DNA from 4 places in the Methylobacterium sp. A54F genome. Region 1 is predicted to be linked to each of the others. Evidence: predicted binding sites of a transcription regulator. Region 1 holds the regulator's gene; each other region holds the start of a gene.
The links. The regulator PhoB, encoded in region 1, activates phosphate uptake and scavenging genes when phosphate is short. The targets are predictions, from matches to a motif close to TGTCATNNANCTGTCAT.

Region 1 (5,102 bases):
CGTGCTGACGCCGGAGACCAGCGAGAACTCGGGGCGCGTGCCCGAGGCCGTCCAGCCGTTGAGGACGCCCGCGCCGTAGGCCCCGTCGCCGCCGCCGCCCGAGAGGGCGAGATACGAAAAGCCCTTGCGCTGCGCCTCCGGTCGTCCCGCCATCTCCGTGAAGGTTTCGGCCGAGGCGTCCGAGAAGGCGCGCGCGTTGGGGATGCCCGGCACGCTCGCGTAGGCCGCCTGCTCGGCGCTGTAGGGCGTGCGCGGCAGCGACGAGCAGGCGGCCAGCGGGCCTGCCGCGCAGAGCGCGAGGAACCCGCGCATCCATCCGATCCGACGCGACATCGCCAGGGTCCCAATCGCTCAAGCTTGCGGGCGCTCATGCCCAGAACGAGCTTGGCCATTGTACCGTTCCGGCGCCAACGCTGCAACGCGCAGTCGCATCCCGAGTGGTGCCGGAATGCCACGATGGCGGCCGGCCATTGCCGGTGGAAACCGGACGGGCCCCGGCGCGGTGTGGAGCGTGGGCGCTTGCATCGGCGGCGAGCCGTCCTGTAGGTTCTGACCGTCGCCGTGGGGTCCACCCGTGGCGGCCATCATCAGTGGCGTGAATCGATGTGCTTCCCACCGGCCGGCCCGCTCGCGCGGATCGATGCTTGCCGGATGAGGAGACGCGTTCGCGTCGCGGCATGATCGTTGGGCGGAGGGGGTGATGATCGAAGCGAGCCTGAGCTGGACGGACGAACGCGTCGAGCTGCTGCGCCGGCTCTGGGAAGAGGGCCAGAGCGCGAGCAAGATCGCAGCCCAGCTCGGCGGCGTCACGCGCAACGCCGTGATCGGCAAGGTCCACCGCCTGGGTCTCGCGGGCCGCGTGAAGCCGGGGGCCGAGGCCGCCGGGGGGCGTCGCCGCGGTCGCGAGGACGAGGCCGAGGTCGCCGCCGTCGAGGTCGTCGAGAGCGAGATGCCGGAGCCCGTGGCGACGATCACCGCGCACCGGCCAACCCCGGACTTCCCGCCCGCCCCGCCGGCCGCGGCCGAGCCCGTGGCCCTCGCCGTCTCCGAGCGGGTGACCATCATGGATCTGCGCGAGTCGATGTGCCGTTGGCCGATGGGCGATCCGACGACGCCGGAATTCCGCTTCTGCGGCGCCCGCTCGATCACGGGCCTGCCCTACTGCACGCATCACGCCCAGATCGCCTACCAGCCCGCGGCCGAGCGCAAGCGCGACCGTCGCGTCGCGGGCTTCCGGTAAGGGTTTCGGCGCCTCCCCTTCCCCGCGCCGCGGGGAAGGACGGCAGTGCCTCACGCCGCTCCCGAGAACATCTCGTCGAAGGAGTAGCCCGAGCCCCGCACCGTGCGGATCGGATCGGACTGGCGCGGGCGGTTGATGGCCTTGCGCAGGCGCCCGACATGGACGTCGACGGTGCGCTCGTCGATGTAGACGTCGTGGCCCCAGACGCCGTCGAGGAGCTGCTCGCGGGAAAAGACCCGGCCAGGGCTCTGCATCAGGAATTCGAGGAGCTTGAACTCGGTCGGTCCGAGATGGATCTCGCGGCCCGAGCGGCGGATCCGGTGGCTCACCCGGTCGAGCTCGATGTCGCCGGCCACCAGGAGGCTCGCCACGTGGGCCGGCTTGGCGCGGCGCAGCAGGGCCCGGACCCGGGCGAGAAGCTCCGGCACCGAGAATGGCTTCACGATGTAGTCGTCGGCGCCGGTGCCGAGGCCCCGCACCCGGTCCCCCTCCTCGCCGCGGGCCGTGAGCATGATGATCGGCAGGCGCTCGCTCTCCCGCCGCGCCCGGATGCGCCGGCACAGCTCGATCCCCGAGAGGCCCGGCAGCATCCAGTCGAGGAGGATCAGGTCCGGCAGCTGCTCGCGCAGGAGCACGTCCGCCTCGTCGCCCCGCACGGCGCTGTCCACCGTGAAGCCCTCGGCTTCGAGGTTGTAGCGGAGGAGGAGGGTCAAGGCCTCCTCGTCCTCCACGATCAGGATCCGGGTACTCATGCGCGCGGTCGTCGTGTCCGAGGGCGCCTCACGCCTGCGGCGTGACGGTCGCGTAGTTCGAGGCGTCGTTCTTGGGCCGGTCGCCGGCCACCGTCTCGCCGGTGGCGAGATAGTGGATCGTCTCGGCGATGTTGGTGGTGTGGTCGCCGATGCGCTCGACGTTCTTGGCGCAGAACAGGAGGTGCGTGCAGAACGAGATGTTGCGCGGATCCTCCATCATGTAGGTCAGGAGCTCGCGGAACAGGGAGTTGTAGAGGGCGTCGATCGCCCCGTCGCGCTCCCACACGTCGTGCGCGGCCGTGGTGTCCCGGCTCGCGTAGGCGTCGAGCACGTCCTTGAGCTGCTCCTGCACGAGGTCGCTCATGTGCTGGACGCCGACGACGATCTTCTGGGCCTGCGGCTGGTCGCTGATCGCCACGACGCGCTTGGCGATGTTCTTGGCGAGGTCGCCGATGCGCTCCAGGTCGCCCGAGACGCGGATCGCCGAGATGGTCTCCCGCAGGTCGATGGCAAGCGGCTGGCGGCGGGCGATGAGCAGCACCGCCCCCTCCTCGATCTGGCGCTGGAGCACGTCGAGGCGCTTGTCGGCCGCGATCACGGCCTGGGCGAGGACGCTGTCCCGGCGCACCAGCGCGTCGGTGGCGTCGGTCATCATCTTCTCGGCCACGCCGCCCATCTCGGAGATCGAGCGGCGCAGGTCGTCGAGGTCGGCATCGTAGGATTTGACGATGTGGTCGGGCATCCGGTCGGCTCCTCGCTCAACCTCGGGCTGGATCAGCCGAAGCGGCCGGTGATGTAGTCCTGGGTCTGGCGCTTCGTCGGGTTCATGAAGATGCGGTTCGTCGGCCCGAACTCGACCAGCTCGCCGAGGTACATGAAGGCGGTGAACTGCGAGATGCGGGCCGCCTGCTGCATGTTGTGGGTCACGATGGCGATGGTGAACTCGGAGCGGAGCTGCTCGATCAGCTCCTCGATGCGCCCCGTCGAGATCGGGTCGAGGGCCGAGGTCGGCTCGTCGAACAGGATCACCTCCGGGCGCTGGGCCACCGTGCGGGCGATGCAGAGGCGCTGCTGCTGGCCGCCCGACAGGCCGGTGCCCGGCTGCTTGAGCTTGTCCTTCACCTCATCCCACAGCGCGGCCTTGCGAAGCGATTCCTCGACGCGCCGGTCGAGCTCGGCCTTGGGCAGGCGCTCGTAGAGGCGCAGACCGAAGGCGACATTGTCGTAGATCGACATCGGGAAGGGCGTGGGCTTCTGGAAGACCATGCCGACACGGGCGCGCAGTTCGTTGAGGTCGACCTTCGGGTCGAGGATGTTCTGCCCGTCGAGGAGGATCTGCCCCTCGGCGCGCTGCTCGGGGTAGAGGCTGTAGATCCGGTTGAAGGTGCGCAGCAGCGTCGACTTCCCGCAGCCCGAGGGCCCGATCAGCGCGGTCACCTGCCGGTCGTGGAAGTCGAGGTTGATGCCCTTCAGGCCGTGGAAGCCGCCGTAGTAGAAGTTCAGGTCCTTCACGGCGATGCGCACGGGAGCGCCCTCGTCGGCATGAGTATTGGCGCCGATGGGCGGGGCCGTCATGGTCGGGGCGGCACTCATGGGAGCACTCATGGGGGACGTCCTTTGCGGGGCCTTCAGCGCGCGCGCTGGGGCTTGATCACGAGGCGGGCGACGATCGAGAGAGCGAGGATCGTCACGGTGATGAGGAGGGCGCCGGCCCAGGCGAGGCCCTGCCAGTTCGGATAGGGCGACAGCGCGAACTGGTAGATCATCACCGGCAGGTTCGGGACGCCGCCGAGCAGGTTGGCGTTGAACCACGAGTTGTTGTTGAGCGCGGTGAACAGGAGCGGCGCCGTCTCGCCGGCGATGCGGGCGAGCGCCAGGATGATGCCGGTGACGACGCCCGCCGAGGCGGCGCGCCAGGTGACGCTCATGATCACCCGCGACGGCGGGGCGCCGAGGGCGGCGCCGGCCTCGCGCAGGGTGCCGGGCACGAGGCGGAGCATGTCCTCGGTGGTGCGCACGATCACGGGCGTCGCGATGATGGCGAGCGCCACGCCGCCGGCCCAGCCCGAGTAGGTCCCCATCGGCCGCACCATCAGGGTGTAGACGAACAGACCGATCAGGATGGAGGGGGCCGAGAGCAGGATGTCGTTGAGGAAGCGGATGACGTCGGCGAGGCGTGAGCCGCGCCCGTACTCGGCGAGGTAGGTGCCCGCCATCAGACCGATCGGGGTGGCCACCAGGATGCCGATCGCGGTGAGCACGAGGCTCCCCAGGATCGCGTTGGCGATGCCGCCGCCCTCGCTGCCGGGGCCGGGCGTGGGCTGGGTGAACAGGGTCGGCGAGAAGCCCCGGATCCCCTCGACGATCAGCATCAGGAGGATCGAGCCGAGCACCACCGCGCCGAGGACCGTCGCGACGAGGCAGGCGGTGCGCAGCACGCGGTCGGCGACGCGGCGGGACGGCCGGACGCGGCCGCCGCTGCGGCGGGGCGCGTCCACGGTCGCGAGGGGGGAGCGTGCGTCCATGGTCGCGGACCTCAGGCGGCCTTGACGCGGCGCGTCAGCAGGCGGGCGATGATAAGGACGAAGAAGGTGATGACGAACAGGATGCTGCCGAGCGCCATCAGGGCGTTGAGCTGCAGCCCGTCGGCCTCGTTGAACTCGTTGGCGATGCGGGACGCGATGGTCGAGCCCGGATCGAAGATCGAGGCCGAGAGCCGGTTGGCGTTGCCGATCACGAAGGTCACCGCCATGGTCTCGCCGAGCGCGCGGCCGAGACCCAGCATGATCGCGCCGATGATCGCCACGGAGGCCTGCGGCACCAGCACGTGGCGCACCACCTCCCAGGTGGTGCAGCCGATGCCGAAGGCGCTCTCGCGCAGCATGGTCGGGATCTGGTCGAGCATGTCGCGGGTGATCGAGGCCACGAAGGGCACGATCATGATGGCGAGGATGATGCCGGCGGTGAGCACGCCGACGCCCGAGGGCACGCGGGCGTAGAGCAGGGTGCCGACCACCGGCAGGCCCTCGACGAGATTCGAGGTCGGCACCTGCACGAAGCGGGCGAACAGGGGGGCGAAGATGAACAGGCCCCACATGCCGTAGATGATG
Region 2 (5,102 bases), on a different contig from region 1:
GCGGCCTTGCCGGCCGGATTGTCCTCCTGCCGCTCGGCGAGAGCCGGCTCGTCGGTGCGCCGGGTGGCGCCCCCGTGCACGATGTCGAGGCGCCCGCGCTCGGCGAGGTGCTTGAGGTCGCGCCGGATGGTCTCGCGGGAGACCGCGAAGCGCAGGGCCATGGCCTCGACGCTGACGCTGCCGTCCGCCGCGATCCGGCGCAGGATCTCCTCGTGGCGGCGGACCGCGAGGGCCCGGGGCGAGGGGGCGTTCTCCGCGCTCACGCGGGCACGCCTCCGGTCTCACTCGTCAAGTCCTCGCCCGCAAGGTCGAAGACGGCGCGGATGAGGCGGAGCGACCGGCGTCGGGTCAGGCAGGCGATGGCGTGGCGGTTCACGAGCCCGGCGCCCGCGATCGGCACGGCGGCCACCCGCGTGTCCGCGCCCTGCTCCAGCGACGAGACGATCCCGATCCCGAGCCCGGCCGCCGCCGCTTCGATGACCGCCTCCCGGCTGTCGAGCTCCATCAGCACGTGCGGCGCGATCCGGGCTGCGGCGCAGGCCCGGTCGAACGTGCGGCGGGTCACCGAATTCGGCTCGCGCAGCACCATCGCGACGCGATCGAGGTGGGGGAGGGGGATCTCGGCCGCATCCGCGAGGGCGTGGCCCCGCGGCAGCACGGCGCAAATCCGGGAGACAGCGATCTCCTGGAGGTGGAGGTCCGGGTGCGGCTCCGCCTCGGTGAGAACCGCTATGCTCGCCCGCTCGGCGAGGAGCGCATCGCGGGTCTCGGCGGCGTTGCCGAGGACGAGGCCGACGACGACGCCGGGGTGCCGGGCGCGCAGACGCGCCAGCAGTGGCATCACGATGTGCGGGCTGTCCACCGCGATGTCCAGCCGGCCGGTCGCGAGTGTCCGGTTGGCCTCCAGCAGATCCTCCGCCTGCTCCACGAGTCCAAACAGCGGGCCGGTCAGCTCCGCGAGCGCGCGCCCCTGCGGCGTCAGCTCGGCGCTTCGGCCGGCGCGGCGGAACAGCACGAGGTCGTAGTGGGCCTCCAGCGCCTTGATGTGGCCGGTCACCGCCGGCTGGCTGATGCAGAGCCGGGCGGCGGCGCGGGTGAAGCTGCCCTCCCGCGAGACGGCGTCGAAGGCCCGGAGCTGGAACAGGTTCATCGCGACCGATCGGCGAGACTGATGCGTGACATCACGACAAACGATTTGATCTGATGGCTCGCCCGAACACAAGATGCGTCTCCCGGAACCGCCACGCCGAGGCAGGACGATGATGACCGCAGCGCCCGCGCCCATCCTGCTGACGCCCGGCCCGCTCACCACCTCGGAGCGGACCAAGGCCGCGATGCTGACGGACTGGGGGTCCTGGGACGGCAGCTTCAACGCCCTCACGGCGCGCCTCTGCGATGCCCTGGTGGCGGTGGCGGGCGGCACCGGCAGCCACGTCTGCGTGCCGCTCCAGGGCAGCGGAACCTTCGCGGTGGAGGCGGCGGTGGGCACGTTCGTGCCGCGCGCGGGCAAGATCCTCGTCTGCATCAACGGAGCCTACGGCAAGCGCCTCGCGAAGATCTGCGAGGCGCTCGGGCGCCCGTTCGTGACGCACGAGACCGCCGAGGACGTGCCGACCTCCGCCGGGGACGTGGCCCGCATCCTGGCGGCGGACCGCGCCATCACCCACGTCGGGCTCATCCACTGCGAAACCTCGACCGGCATCCTCAACCCGCTCGAAGAGATTGCGCAGGTCGTGGCCGAGGCCCGGCGCGGGCTCATCGTGGATGCGATGAGCTCCTTCGGAGCGCTCCCGATCGACGCGAAGCGGGTGCCCTTCGAGGCGCTGATCGCCGCGTCCGGCAAGTGCCTGGAAGGCGTGCCCGGCATGGGCTTCGTGATCGCCCGCGCCGGGGCGCTGGAGAAGGCGGCCGGCAACTGCGCCTCGCTCGCGCTCGACCTGCACGACCAGCACACCTACATGCAGCGCACCGGCCAGTGGCGCTTCACGCCGCCGACCCACGTGGTGGCGGCCCTCCACGAGGCGCTCCTCCAGTATGACGAGGCGGGCGGGCTCCCCGCCCGGCACGATCGCTACGCGGCCAATTGCGCCGCCCTGATCGGCGGCATGGAGCGCCTCGGCTTCCGCAGCTTCCTCGCGCCGGAGATCCAGGCGCCGATCATCGTGACGTTCCACGCGCCGCGGGACGGCCGCTACCGCTTCGTGGACTTCTACGAGGCCGTGCGGCGGCGCGGCTTCATCCTCTACCCCGGCAAGCTCACGCAGGTGGAGACCTTCCGGGTCGGCTGCATCGGCGCCATCACGCCGGACGACATCGACCGCGCGGTGGCGGCGGTGGCCGACGCGCTGGCCGAGTTCGGCATCGACCACATCTGACGCGGCGCCTTCCGGAGAGCGAACCCCATGGCTTATCAACCGCCGCGCCGGCTGCAGGCCGCGATCCTGGACTGGGCCGGGACGGTCGTCGATTTCGGCTCCTTCGCGCCGACCCAGATCTTCGTCGAGGCGTTCGGCGAGTTCGGGGTCCCGGTGAGCCTCGCGGAGGCGCGCGGGCCCATGGGCATGGGCAAGTGGGACCACATCCGGACCCTCCTGAACGACCCGGCCATCGCCGCCCGCTACGCCGAGCATCATGGGCGCGCGGCCACCGACGACGACGTGACCGCGATCTACGAGCGCTTCATGCCGCTGCAGATCGAGAAGATCGCCGAGCATTCCGCCGTGATCCCGGGCGCGCTCGACGCGATCGCAGCCCTGCGGGCACGCGGGCTGAAGATCGGCTCGTGCTCGGGCTACCCCGGGCGGGTGATGGAGCGGGTGGTGGCGCTCGCGAAGACCAACGGCTACGAGGCCGACCACGTGGTGGCGACGGACGCGGTTCCGAACGGCCGGCCGCACCCGGCCCAGGCGCTCGCCAACGTCATCGCGCTCGGCATCGAGGACGTCGCCGCCTGCGTGAAGGTCGACGACACGGTGCCGGGCATCCTGGAAGGGCGCCGGGCCGGCATGTGGACCGTGGCGCTCACCTGCTCGGGCAATGCGCTGGGTCTGACCTACGACGCCTTCCGGGCGACCCCGCCCGAGCGCCTGGCCGCCGAGCGCCAGCGCATCGCCGGCCTGTTCGCGGATTCGCGTCCGCACTTTCTGATCGACACGATCGCCGAGCTTCCGGGCGTCGTCGAGGACATCAACGGGCTGCTGGCCGCCGGGCGCATGCCCCAGGCCTGCTGATCCGCGCCCTTCCCGGGGCGATACCCTGCGAACCCGCTCGCTTACGGCGAGCGGGTGCGTCGCCGTGCCATGTTCTATTTCAGCGCTGATCGGAAAGACTGCACAAGAACTGATCGCACACTGCAAAAATACCGGACTTGGCAGGTGGATCTTGTATTTATACTGTCACAGTCGCGGCCCTAAAAGCGCCCGGACACGAACGGAACGGAGCGTCGACCATGAGAGCCCTCGCATTTCTCGGCACAGCCCTGGCACCGGCCCTCGGCTTGGCGCTGGCGCTTGCGGGGCCGGCGGCCGCGGCCGAGCGGACCAAGCTCACGGTCTACACGGCGCTCGAGAACGATCAGCTCGGACCGTTCAAGAGCGCCATCGAGCGGGCGGTCCCCGAGGTCGAGGTGGTCTGGGTCCGGGACTCGACGGGCGTCATCACGGCCCGGTTCCTGGCCGAGAAGGACAACCCCCGCGCCGACCTCGTGATCGGTCTCGCCGCCTCGAGCCTCCTGATGTTCGAGAAGCAGGGCCTGCTCGCGGCCTACCAGCCCAAGGGCGCGGACGCCCTCAAGGCGAGCTTCCGTGACCCGACCCCGCCCTACAGCTGGACCGGGATGGACGCGTATCTGGGCGTCGTCTGCTTCAACACGGCGGAGGCCGAGAAGGACGGCGTCAAGGCGCCGGAGCGGTGGGCCGACCTGCTGCAGCCCGCGCTCAAGGGCAAGGTGGTGATGCCCCACCCCGCCTCCTCGGGCACCGGCTACCTGATGGTGGCGGGCTGGCTGCAGGGCATGGGCGAGGAGGCCGGCTGGGCCTACATGGACAAGCTGCACGAGAACATCGCCGCCTACCTGCATTCGGGCTCGGCACCCTGCGTGCAGGCCGCGCGCGGCGAGCGCGTCGCCGGGCTCTCCCTCGACATGCGCGGCGCCTCCGAGACGACCAAGGGCGCGCCCCTCGCCGTGATCGTGCCGGCGGATGGCACCGGCTGGGACGAGGAGGCCATGGCGGTGGTGGCGACCTCCAAGCAGCCGGAGCTGGCCCGCAAGGTCGCCGACTGGGGCGCCACCAAGGCGGCGAGCGAGCTCTACGCCAAGAGCTACGCGATCGTCGCTTACCCGGGCGTGCAGAATACCCCGCCGAACTATCCGGCCAATGCCGAAGCGGCGATGATCAAGAACGACCTGGCCTGGATGGCGGACAATCGCGAGCGCATCCTGGCGGAATGGTCGCGCCGCTACGAATCGAAGGCGGCCAAGAAGTAGGCCCCGGCCGCCACGCGGCCGTCGCACGGCGGACGATTCCGGCAGGACAGCAAGAGCCCGAGCATGACGATCCGCGATCCGGACCCGTTCCTGAAAGTCTCCGGCCTGTCGAAGTCGTTCGGCAGCTTCCGGGCGCTTTACGACATCGACCTCGCCATCGGCCGCGGCGAGTTCGTCTGCTTCCTCGGCCCGTCCGGCTGCGGGAAGACCACCCTGCTGCGGCTGATCGCGGGGCTCGACCGGCAGGATGCGGGCCGGATCGAGCTCGGCGGCGTCGACGTCTCGCGCGCGCCGCCCGCCGAGCGCGACTTCGGCATCGTGTTCCAGTCCTACGCCCTGTTCCCGAACCTGACGGTCGGCGCCAACGTCGCCTACGGGCTCGTCAACCGGCGGATGAAGCGGGCGCGCATCGAGGCCCGCGTCGCCGAACTCCTCGACCTCGTCGGGCTGCCGGACCAGGCGCGGAAGTACCCCGTGCAGCTCTCCGGCGGGCAGCAGCAGCGCGTGGCGCTGGCCCGCGCGCTCGCGACCTCCCCGTCACTCCTCCTTCTCGACGAGCCGCTCTCGGCCCTCGATGCGAAGGTGCGCACGCGGCTGCGCGAGGAGATCCGCCACC
Region 3 (5,102 bases), 160 kb from region 1:
GGCCGACAAGAAGCGCCGCGAACTCGTCGAGGTGAAGAACCAGGGCGAGAGCCTGATCCACGCCACCGAGAAGTCGGTTGCGGAGTACGGCGACAAGGTCTCGGCGGCCGACAAGGGCGGCATCGAGACGGCGATCACCGCGCTCAAGACCGCGCTCGAGGGCGAGGACGTCGAGACCATCAAGGCCCGCACCACGGACCTGATGCAGGCCTCGATGAAGCTCGGCGAGGCCATGTACGCCGCGAGCCAGGCGGCCGGTCCCGAGGGTGCCGCCGAGGCGGCCGCGGGCGCCGAGAAGAAGGACGACGTCATCGACGCCGACTTCCAGGAGGTCGACGAGAAGGACCAGAAGAAGCGGGCCTGATCGGGCCCGTACCCTATGCCGAAACGCGGGGCCGGAGCGATCCGGCCCCGCCTTTGCTTGGGCGGCCGGCCTCGCATCGGCGGAGCCGGCGCCCGGGCCGCCCAGGCGCGCAACGGCGGGGGCGCCCGGCCCAGGGGCGGATGTCCGGGATGAGGATTTTGACCAACCGGCACGGGTGCGTGATAGAGCCCCTGATCCGGATCGTTGCACGAATCGGCCGACCGCCCCGCCGCGCGCAGGCAGGGCGCACGTGAAGGACCCTCGAGGGCAGGTATGTCGAAGCGGGACTATTACGAGATCCTGGGGGTCGTGAAGACCGCCACGGACGGCGAGATGAAGACCGCCTTCCGCAAGCTCGCCATGACCTATCATCCGGACCGCAATCCCGGCGACAAGGAAGCCGAGATCAAGTTCAAGGAGATCAACGAGGCCTATCAGTGCCTCTCCGACGGCCAGAAGCGCGCCGCCTACGACCGCTTCGGCCACGCGGCCTTCAGCCAGGGCGCGGGCGGGGCCGGCCCCGGATTCGGCAACGAGTTCGGCGACTTCATGTCGGACATCTTCGACAACTTCTTCGGGGACGGCCGCGGCCAGACCCGCGGGCGCGGCGGCCAGCCGGGCCGCGAGCGCGGCGCGGACCTGCGCTACAACCTCGAGATCACCCTGGAGGAGGCGTTCGCGGGCAAGGCCGAGACCATCCGCATCCCGACCTCCGTCACCTGCGACGTCTGCGCGGGCTCGGGCGCCAAGGCCGGCTCGAAGCCCCGGACATGCCCGACCTGCGCGGGATACGGGCGCGTGCGGGCCGCTCAGGGCTTCTTCGCCATCGAGCGCACCTGCCCGAACTGCCACGGCCGCGGCGAGGTGATCGACGATCCCTGCCCGAACTGCGCCGGCGCCGGCCGGGTCAACCGCGAGCGCACCCTCTCGATCAACGTGCCGGCGGGCGTCGACGACGGCCTGCGCATCCGCCTCGCGGGCGAGGGCGAGAGCGGCCTGCGCGGAGGCCCGTCCGGCGACCTCTACGTCTTCCTCTCGATCAAGCCGCACGAGTTCTTCCAGCGGGACGGGGCGGACCTGTTCTGCCGCGTGCCGATCTCGATGGTGACGGCGGCGCTCGCCGGCGAGATCACCGTGCCGGTGATCGACGGCTCGCAGACGGAGGTGCGCATCCCCGCCGGCACCCAGACGGCCAAGCAGTTCCGCATCAAGGGCAAGGGCATGCCGGTGCTGCGCTCGCGCGAGGTGGGGGACCTCTACATCCAGGTCTTCGTCGAGACGCCCCAGAACCTCACCAAGCGCCAGCGCGAACTCCTTCAGGAGTTCGACCAGACCGCCTCGGACGAGAACCACCCGGAGAGCGCCGGCTTCTTCTCCAAGGTGCGTGACTTCTTCGACGGCTTCGGCGGCTCGGCGCGCCAGTGAGTTCGAGCCCCCGGATCCAATCGGGGCCTGTCCGGTTATGGAGAGGCCGGCTTTCCGTGGCCGCGCAGGCACGCCAAGGTGCTATGCGCGCGCCTCGCCTTGACTGTAAGAAGCCTTTCGTCGTCTAGCCTGCAAAGACGCCACCCCAGAACGAGGGACTACGGTCTTGCCGCCGTTACGCCGTTCCAGCGCGAAAGCCTTGGCCGCAACCGGGAACCTGCGGGCGCAGCGACGCGACGGGCTCGACGACGAGGCGCGCTTCCTGCGTTCCTGGTTCGAGCGGCCCCTCGTCACCGGCGCGGTCACGCCCTCGGGGCGGCTCCTCGCCCGCACCATGGCGGCCTTCGTCGACCCGGCCCTCGACGGCCCGGTCGTGGAACTCGGACCCGGCACCGGCCCGGTGACCGAGGCGCTGATCCGGCGCGGCGTCTCGGCCGAGCGACTGATCCTCGTGGAGTTCAACCCCGATTTCTGCGAGCTGCTGCGCCGCCGCTTTCCCGGCGTGACGGTGCTGCGGGGCGATGCCTACAACATCCGCGAGACGGTGGGCGCCCTGCTCGACCGGCCGGCTGCCGCGACCGTGTCGAGCCTGCCGCTGTTCACCAAGCCCCTGGAGCAGCGCCTCGATCTTCTCAACACCGCCCACGACCTGATGCATCCGGGCGCCCCCTTCGTGCAGTTCACCTACGCCGTGGTACCGCCGATCCCGGCCCGCTGCGCCGCGGGCAGCTACACGGCGAGCGGGTCCAACCGGGTCTGGCTCAACCTGCCGCCGGCCCGGGTCTGGGCCTACCGCCGGCCCTGAGCTGCGCGCCTCGCGCTTTTCGTTAATTTGCGTTGAATTCCTCGGGTCGATAGCCGGCGCTTCATCCGGCTGTCGCACGCCGCCGCAATACCGTTTCCGGATGTTTCCGGCCCGGATCCCCCGGCGCCCGATCCACCTCGCGAATCAGGGTTGCGGCGACCGGGAGCCCTCACGGGATCCGGAACGGGAGCGTGCGCCCGCATTAGGAAGCGCTCGATCCCATGGCCACCGCCGGTCCCGTCCGCAACGTCATCGTCATGATCGCCGACGGCGCGGGCTTTAACACGCTCGAAGCCACGCGCCTCTACCTCCAGGGCCTCGCCTCGGGCGACCCGCGCGCCGGCATCGCCGGCCGCTCGCTGGTGGCGGACGGCCCCGGTTTCACGGCGACCGCCCAGTCGGTCTACCCCCTCGACAACCGCACGACGCCGGTCCCGGGTGACCTCGGCCTCGCCCAGAACCCCGCTGTGGTCTACGACCCCGCTCGCAACTACGACTTCGCGCCGGCCGCCGGCACCGACCCGAACGGCCAGCCCCGGGCGTTTGCCGGCTACGAGTGGAACCGCAACACCTATCCGGACTCGGGCAACACCGCCTCGTCCATCGCCACCGGCGACAAGACCTACAACAACGCCATCGACGTCGACGGCAACGGCGCCGAGCTCTACTCGATCGCCGAGCTCGCCCACCAGCGGGGCCTCGCCACCGGCGTCGTCACCACCGTGCAGTTCTCCGACGCGACCCCCTCCGCCCTCGGCGGCGCCCACAACATCTCACGCGCCAACGCCAACCAGATCGCGCTGGAGATGTTCGCGACCGGGACCCTCGACGTGATCGGGGGGACCGGCAACCCGGACTACGACGACAACGGCCGCCTGCGCGCCACCGCCAACTACCAGTGGATCAGCCCGGAGCTGTGGGGCGCGCTGAAGAGCGACACCTTCCGCTCGCAGGACGGCCAGAGCTGGCAGCTCCTGCAGGACCGCGCGTCGATCCGGGCGGCCGGCACCGGCACGCCCACCACCGAGCGCCTCGCGATGATCACGCAGGCCTTCACGTCGAGCAACTTCAACCGCGACGGCGCGGCGGCGGCCAACGCCACCGAGGTGCCCTTCAGCGTGCCGCGCCTCGAGACCTCGCCGACGCTCTCCGAGCTGTCCCGCGCCGCGCTGAACCGCCTCGGCCAGGACCCGGACGGCATGTACCTGATGATCGAGGGCGGCGCCGTCGACCGTGCCATGCACGCGAACAACCGCGGCCGCATGATCGAGGAGTACATCGACTTCAACGACGCGGTGCGCACGGTGGTCGACTACATCAACGCCCCCGAGAGCGCCGCGACCTTCGACGACACGCTCCTCATCGTCACCGCCGACCACGACCACCTGTTCTTCGGGCCCGAGGGCGCCACCATCCCCTACCAGCCCGTTCAGCCGGACCGGAACGGCGATGGCGTGCCGGAGGGCCTGTTCTTCTCCACCAACCACTCGAACCAGGTGATCCCGCTCTTCGCCGCGGGCGCCGGCTCGGCGCAGCTCACCCAGCTCGCCGACCAGCGCGACAGCTTCGTCAACGCCCAGGGGCAGACGGTCGGCAGCGGCCGCGCCTTCACGGACGAGGCCGAGCTCGGCGACTACCTCCTGGCGCAGCTCCGCCTCGGCGTGACGCAGGTCTCCGAGGGCAACGACAACCTGATCGGCACCGACGCGGGCGATCGCCTCGACGGCCGCGGCGGCAACGACGTCATGGACGGGCGCGCCGGCAGCGACACGCTGGCCGGCGGCGGCGGCAACGACCTCATCGTCGGCGCGGCCGGGGCCGACCTGATCACCGGCAACCAGGGCACCGACGCCCTCTACGGCAACCAGGGGGCCGACACGCTGTTCGGCGGGCAGGGCGCCGACACCCTCTACGGCGGCCAGGACGGCGACTACCTCTCGGGCGATCTCGGCGCCGACCGCCTCTCGGGGGATCTCGGCAACGACACGCTGCTCGGCGGCGCCGACGCGGACCTCGCCTTCGGCGGCCTCGGCAACGACCTCCTGCTCGGCGACGACGGGGCCGACAGCCTGTTCGGCGGCCAGGGCGCCGACACGCTGCTGGGCGGCCAGGGCGACGACGTGCTGTCCGGCGACCGGGGCGACGATCTCCTGACCGGCGGCGCGGGCGCCGACCGCTACGTCTTCGCCGCCGGCTCCGGGGCCGACACGGTGACGGGCTTCAGCCAGGCCGAGGGCGACCGCCTCGCGCTGAACGGCCAGACCTACACCTTCGGCACGGCGGGGAGCGGCGACACCCGCCTCCTGCTCTCCGGCGGCGGCTCGGTGCTGCTGACGGGCGTGACGCAGGCGCAGGCGACCGCCGCCCTCGCCTGAACGACCCTCTCAGGGCGCGTTCATGCGCGGCTCTCTACCCCTGATCGGCAATCGACGCGGCCCGGCGGGCCGCGTCGAGATCAGTGAGGAGCCCGCATCATGTCCGCATCGATCGACCGTGGCCGTCCCTTCC
Region 4 (5,102 bases), on a different contig from region 1:
CCTCGGCACGTTCTACGCGCTGGGCCTCTGGCTGGTGGGCCTCAACTTCGGCGTCCTGATCGGGCTGATCGCCGGCTTCCTCACCTTCATCCCCTACGTCGGCACCCTGACGGGCTTCCTCCTCTCCGTGGGCGTCGCGCTGGTGCAGTTCTGGCCGGGCTCGGACTGGCTGCACCTCGGCGCCACGGTCGGCGTGTTCCTGGTCGGGCAGTTCCTGGAGGGCAACATCATCTCGCCGAAGCTCGTCGGCGATTCGGTGGGGCTGCACCCGGTCTGGCTGATGTTCGCGCTCCTCGCCTTCGGCTCCCTGTTCGGCTTCCTGGGGCTGCTGCTCGCGGTGCCGGTGGCGGCCTCGATCGGCGTGCTCGTGCGCTTCGCCCTCGCGCGCTACCTGCAGAGCCGGCTGTTCCACGCGGAGCAGCCCCTGCTGCTGCCGGAGGAGCACCGGTGATCCCGGCCTTGACCCGGGCCGCTCCGTGGCCGACCTGACCGGCCCATGACGGACCCGAAGCGCGAGAACGCGCCCCCCCGGCAGCTCGCCTTCGACCTGCCCCTCGACCCGCGCTACGGCCGCGAGGACTTCCTGGTCGGCCCCGCCAACGAGGCGGCCTACGGGCTGGTGGAGGCCTGGCCGGACTGGCCCGACACGGTGCTGCTCCTCACCGGCCCGATGGGCAGCGGCAAGAGCCACCTCGCCTCGATCTGGGCGACGCGCGCCCACGCCTGGACGGTGCCGGCGGCCGCGATTCAGGGGGCCGACCCGACCCACCTCGTCTCGAACGGGGCCCTGGTGGTGGAGGACATCCACCGGCCGGAGGGGCGCGACGAGGCCGCCCTGTTCCACCTGCTCAACCTCGCGCGGGAGCGGGCCTGCGCCGTGCTGCTGACGAGCGCGCTCGCGGTGGAGGCGATCGGCCTCGCAACCCCGGACCTGCGCTCGCGCCTGCGCCTCGCGCCGGGCGCCGAGATCCTGCCGCCCGACGACGCCCTGCTGCGGGCCGTCCTCGTCAAGCTGTTCGTGGACCGGCAGCTCGTGGTGGACCTCGGCGTCGTCGATGCCGTGGCCCTGCGCATCGACCGCTCCCTGGGGCGGGCCCGCGCGGTCGTGGCCGAGCTCGACCGGGACGCCCTCGGCCGGCACCGCCGCATCACCCGGCCGCTGGCGCTCGCCGTGCTGGAGCGCCTCGGGCTCGGCGGCGACGCCGAGGACGAGGGCTGACCGGCCGGCACCAGCGATGCCGAAACGCCGAGGGCCGCCCCCGCGGTGCGGGAGCGGCCCTCGAAGCCGTGAGGGGTCGGACGGTTCAGAAGGTGAAGCCGGTCTCGACCATGTAGCGGTCCTGGCCCCGCTTGTTGCCGAGGGGGCCGAAGCCGAGGCCGGGGGTGACGCCGCCGAAGGCGAGGTCGCCGCGCACGAAGTCCACCAGCTCGACGTGCGAGTACTCGCCGCGGATGAAGAACCGGTCGAAGGTGAAGGTCGGGGTGATCGTGAACGAGTAGGCCGAGCTGCCCGACCCGTAGAGCACGTTGGTGGTGTCCTGCAGGAAGCGGTTGCCGCTCTGGGCGATGTACTCGAAGCGGCCGGCCAGCGCGAAGTTGTCCGTGAAGGCGTAGCTCGCCAGGATGGCGCCGCCGAAGGTCTCGGCGCCGGCGAGCGGGATGATGCCGTTGCGCTCGACGTTCGTGTACTGGACGTAAGGCGTCACGATCCAGGGGCCGGCCGCGTAGGTGTAGTTCGCGCTGACGATGCTGCTGTTCTGCAGCGTGAGCGGCGTGGCGTAGTAGAACCGCGCGCTCTGGTTGAGGTTGTTGTAGCTCGAGAAGTGCGTGCCGCCGTTGATGCCGATGGTGTTGGCATCGTCGAGCTTGTAGGTGATCGCGCCCGTCACCCAGTTGAGCTCGCCGGAGTAGAAGCCGTCCGTGACCGCGATCGAGGCCGAGAGCGGGCCGCTCGCGTAGTTCACCTGCACGCCCTGGTTGATGATGTTCTCCTGGTTGAACAGGAGGCCGCGGGAGATGTTCAGGTTCTGGAAGGTGAAGGCCAGCTCCGAGCCGATGTTGGTCGGCATGCGGCCGCCCTGCACCGACCACTCGTCGTTGATCGCCCACTTGCCGAACACCACCGGCACCGGGCTGAACAGCAGGTTGGTCTGGTCGATCGCGCTGAAGGTCGGGAAGCCGAGCGCCGGGATCGAGTAGAGGCCGGTCTGCACGTAGAACTGGAACGGGCCGTCGGCCTTCTGGATGAAGGCCTGCACGTTGCTGAAGTCGACGCGGGCGACGCGGTCGTCGTTCTGGCCGGGAACCAGGGGGGTGTAGAACGACGGCAGCCGGTCACTGTAGTTGTAGGCGTAGCCGGTCACGGCGCCGCCGACGTAGATGTCGCCGATGGCGGTGGTGATGCAGGCCGGGTTCGGGTTCTGCTTGATGACGCCGCCGAAGGCCGGGAAGGTGATCGCGGCCTTGCAGACCTCCGGCGCTGCCGGGGGCGGGGGGGCCTTCGGGGTCAGGTCGGCCGCGAAGGCGGACACCGAAGACAGCAGGGCGGCGGTCAGGCCGGTCAGAAGGATGCGGGGCGCCATGATGCTCAGCTCGGATGCGTCGTTGTACTGTCAAGCTGCCATCCTCGACCCGCTCAGGGCAAAATCCATTTTTAGGCGATTGCATAGATATTGGGCATTCACGCCGCTGTGTTCGGAAACGTGGCATTTCGGCAACGTACCGCGCGGGGTGGCCTTAACGAAGCCTTGACGAATGCCGCCGGGGAGCCAGCGCAGGACGGCCCGGTTCGCCGGCAAAAATGTCATCGAACTGTCAAATGAGCGGGGCCCGCCCATGTTAGGGGTGCCTCGCCGACGAGGATACCGAGGAGGAGCGTCGTTGTCCGAGATGGATCCGAACGCCGAGGCGCGACGGGACGAGGCAGCGGACGAGGAGGTCGGCGCCGCGTCCGGCGGGACCTCCGAGCGTCCGGCCGCGCGGCCGGCGGCGGAGCGCCGGGCCCAGCCGGTGCGGCGCGCCCACGGCGCCCGCACGACGCGGCGGCCGGCCGAGGCGCCCGCGGCGCCGGTCACCGAGGAGCCCGACGAGTGGCCCGTCGCCGCCGCCCCGGCGGCCGAGGCGGTCGAGCCGCCCGCGCGGGAGAACGTCCTGGAGGCGGGCCGGGCGCTGCGCCACGCCCCGGAGCGATTCGTGAACCGCGAGCTGTCCTGGCTGCAGTTCAACCGGCGGGTGCTCGAGGAGGCCTCGAATGCCGGCCACCCGCTCTTGGAGCGGCTGCGCTTCCTCTCGATCTCGGCGAACAACCTCGACGAGTTCTTCATGGTGCGCGTGGCGGGCCTGCACGATCAGGTCCGGGCCGGCCTGACGGTGCCCTCGCAGGACGGGCTCTCGCCCTCCGAGCAGCTCGCCCGAATCGCCACCGAGGTGGCGCGCCTCGCCGAGGACCAGCAGGCCCGCTGGCGGGAGCTGCGCGCGGAGCTGCACGGGGCCGACATCGACCTCGTCGAGCCCGGCGACCTCGACCCGGAGCACGCGGCCTGGCTCGAGGACTACTTCCTCAGCCACGTCTTCCCGGTGCTGACGCCGCTCGCCATCGATCCCGCGCACCCGTTCCCCTTCATCCCGAACCTCGGCTCGACGATCGCCCTGATGCTGGTGCGGCCCCGCGACGGCCGGGTGCTCCGAGCGCTCATCCGCATGCCGGGCGTGCTCGACCGCTTCGTGCGCCTGCCCGACCGCAGCGGCGACCCGGTCGCCCGCTTCATCGCCATCGAGCAGGTGATCGTGACCTTCACGGCCCGGCTCTTCCCCGGCTACCTCGTGAAGGGGCAGGGCGCCTTCCGGGTGGTGCGCGATTCCGACCTCGAGATCGAGGAGGAGGCCGAGGACCTCGTCCTCCACTTCGAGAGCGCCCTGAAGCGCCGCCGCCGCGGCGTGGTGATCCGCCTCGAGGTCGAGGCCGGCATGCCCGAGGACCTGCGCGCCTTCGTGGCGGACGAGCTGGAGATCGCCACGGACGCGATCTTCCTCGTCGAGGGGATGCTGGCGCTGAACGAGCTGTCGCAGATCGTCGGGATCGACCGGCCGGACCTGAAGTTCAAGCCCTACAACCCGCGCTTCCCCGAGCGCATCCGGGAATCGGGCGGCGACGTCTTCGCGGCGATCCGCCAGAAGGACTTCATCGTCCACCATCCCTACGAGTCGTTCGACTCGGTGGTGCAGTTCCTCGCCCAGGCCGCCCGCGACCCGAACGTGGTGGCGATCAAGCAGACCCTCTACCGCACCTCCTCGAACTCGCCGATCGTCGCGGCGCTCGCCGAGGCGGCGGAGGCCGGCAAGTCGGTCACCGCCCTGGTGGAGCTGAAGGCCCGGTTCGACGAGGAGGCCAACATCCGCTGGGCGCGCAACCTCGAGAAGGCCGGCGCGCAGGTGGTGTTCGGCTTCGTGGAGCTGAAGACCCACGCCAAGCTCTCGATGGTGGTCCGCCGCGAGGGCGACCGCCTCGTCACCTACTGCCACGTCGGCACCGGCAACTACCACCCGATCACCGCGCGCATCTACACGGACCTGTCCTTCTTCACGGCGGACCCCGCCATCGCCCGGGACGTGAGCCGGATCTTCAACTTCATCACCGGCTACGCCGAGCCGGCGGAGCTGGAGCGGATGGCGGTCTCGCCGCTCACCGCCAAGGCCCGCCTCCTGGAGCACATCGAGGCCGAGATCGCCCACGCCAAGGCTGGACGGCCGGCGGCGATCTGGATCAAGTGCAACGCGCTGGTCGACGCGCAGATCATCGACGCGCTCTACGATGCCTCGGAGGCCGGGGTGCAGATCGACTGCGTGGTGCGCGGCATCTGCTGCCTGCGGCCCGGCATCCCGGGCCTCTCGGAGACGATCCGCGTGAAGTCGATCGTCGGGCGCTTCCTCGAGCACGGGCGCATCTACGCCTTCGGCAACGGCGTCGGGCTGCCCCACCCGAAATCCATCGTCTACATCTCGTCCGCGGACCTGATGAGCCGCAACCTCGACCGGCGCGTCGAGGCGCTCCTGCCCATCGGCAACGCCACCGTGCATCAACAGGTTCTGGACCAGATCATGCT

Region 2: ACLBXP_RS05645 (putative 2-aminoethylphosphonate ABC transporter substrate-binding protein) is a predicted target of PhoB. The motif match lies at 3,383-3,399, and genes of this name have one in related genera.
Region 3: ACLBXP_RS02760 (alkaline phosphatase) is a predicted target of PhoB. The motif match lies at 2,654-2,670, and genes of this name have one in related genera.
Region 4: ACLBXP_RS10590 (RNA degradosome polyphosphate kinase) is a predicted target of PhoB. The motif match lies at 2,802-2,818, and genes of this name have one in related genera.

What each region holds. Positions count from the first base shown of each region.
Region 1 is NZ_JBKFBF010000001.1:389,164-394,265, reverse strand. Features, by position in the region: gene ACLBXP_RS01940 (patatin-like phospholipase family protein) at 1-333, opposite strand, end outside; gene ACLBXP_RS01935 (GcrA family cell cycle regulator) at 701-1,240, shown strand; gene phoB (phosphate regulon transcriptional regulator PhoB) at 1,291-1,992, opposite strand; gene phoU (phosphate signaling complex protein PhoU) at 2,021-2,734, opposite strand; gene pstB (phosphate ABC transporter ATP-binding protein PstB) at 2,767-3,585, opposite strand; gene pstA (phosphate ABC transporter permease PstA) at 3,621-4,517, opposite strand; gene pstC (phosphate ABC transporter permease subunit PstC) at 4,529-5,102, opposite strand, start outside.
Region 2 is NZ_JBKFBF010000002.1:418,172-423,273, reverse strand. Features, by position in the region: gene ACLBXP_RS05665 (DeoR/GlpR family DNA-binding transcription regulator) at 1-263, opposite strand, end outside; gene ACLBXP_RS05660 (LysR substrate-binding domain-containing protein) at 260-1,150, opposite strand; gene ACLBXP_RS05655 (2-aminoethylphosphonate--pyruvate transaminase) at 1,260-2,375, shown strand; gene phnX (phosphonoacetaldehyde hydrolase) at 2,403-3,230, shown strand; gene ACLBXP_RS05645 (putative 2-aminoethylphosphonate ABC transporter substrate-binding protein) at 3,449-4,486, shown strand; gene ACLBXP_RS05640 (putative 2-aminoethylphosphonate ABC transporter ATP-binding protein) at 4,550-5,102, shown strand, end outside.
Region 3 is NZ_JBKFBF010000001.1:552,362-557,463, forward strand. Features, by position in the region: gene dnaK (molecular chaperone DnaK) at 1-364, shown strand, start outside; gene dnaJ (molecular chaperone DnaJ) at 638-1,789, shown strand; gene ACLBXP_RS02755 (class I SAM-dependent methyltransferase) at 1,956-2,594, shown strand; gene ACLBXP_RS02760 (alkaline phosphatase) at 2,816-4,969, shown strand; gene ACLBXP_RS02765 (hypothetical protein) at 5,069-5,102, shown strand, end outside.
Region 4 is NZ_JBKFBF010000005.1:202,272-207,373, forward strand. Features, by position in the region: gene ACLBXP_RS10575 (AI-2E family transporter) at 1-451, shown strand, start outside; gene ACLBXP_RS10580 (hypothetical protein) at 497-1,219, shown strand; gene ACLBXP_RS10585 (outer membrane beta-barrel protein) at 1,305-2,582, opposite strand; gene ACLBXP_RS10590 (RNA degradosome polyphosphate kinase) at 2,890-5,102, shown strand, end outside.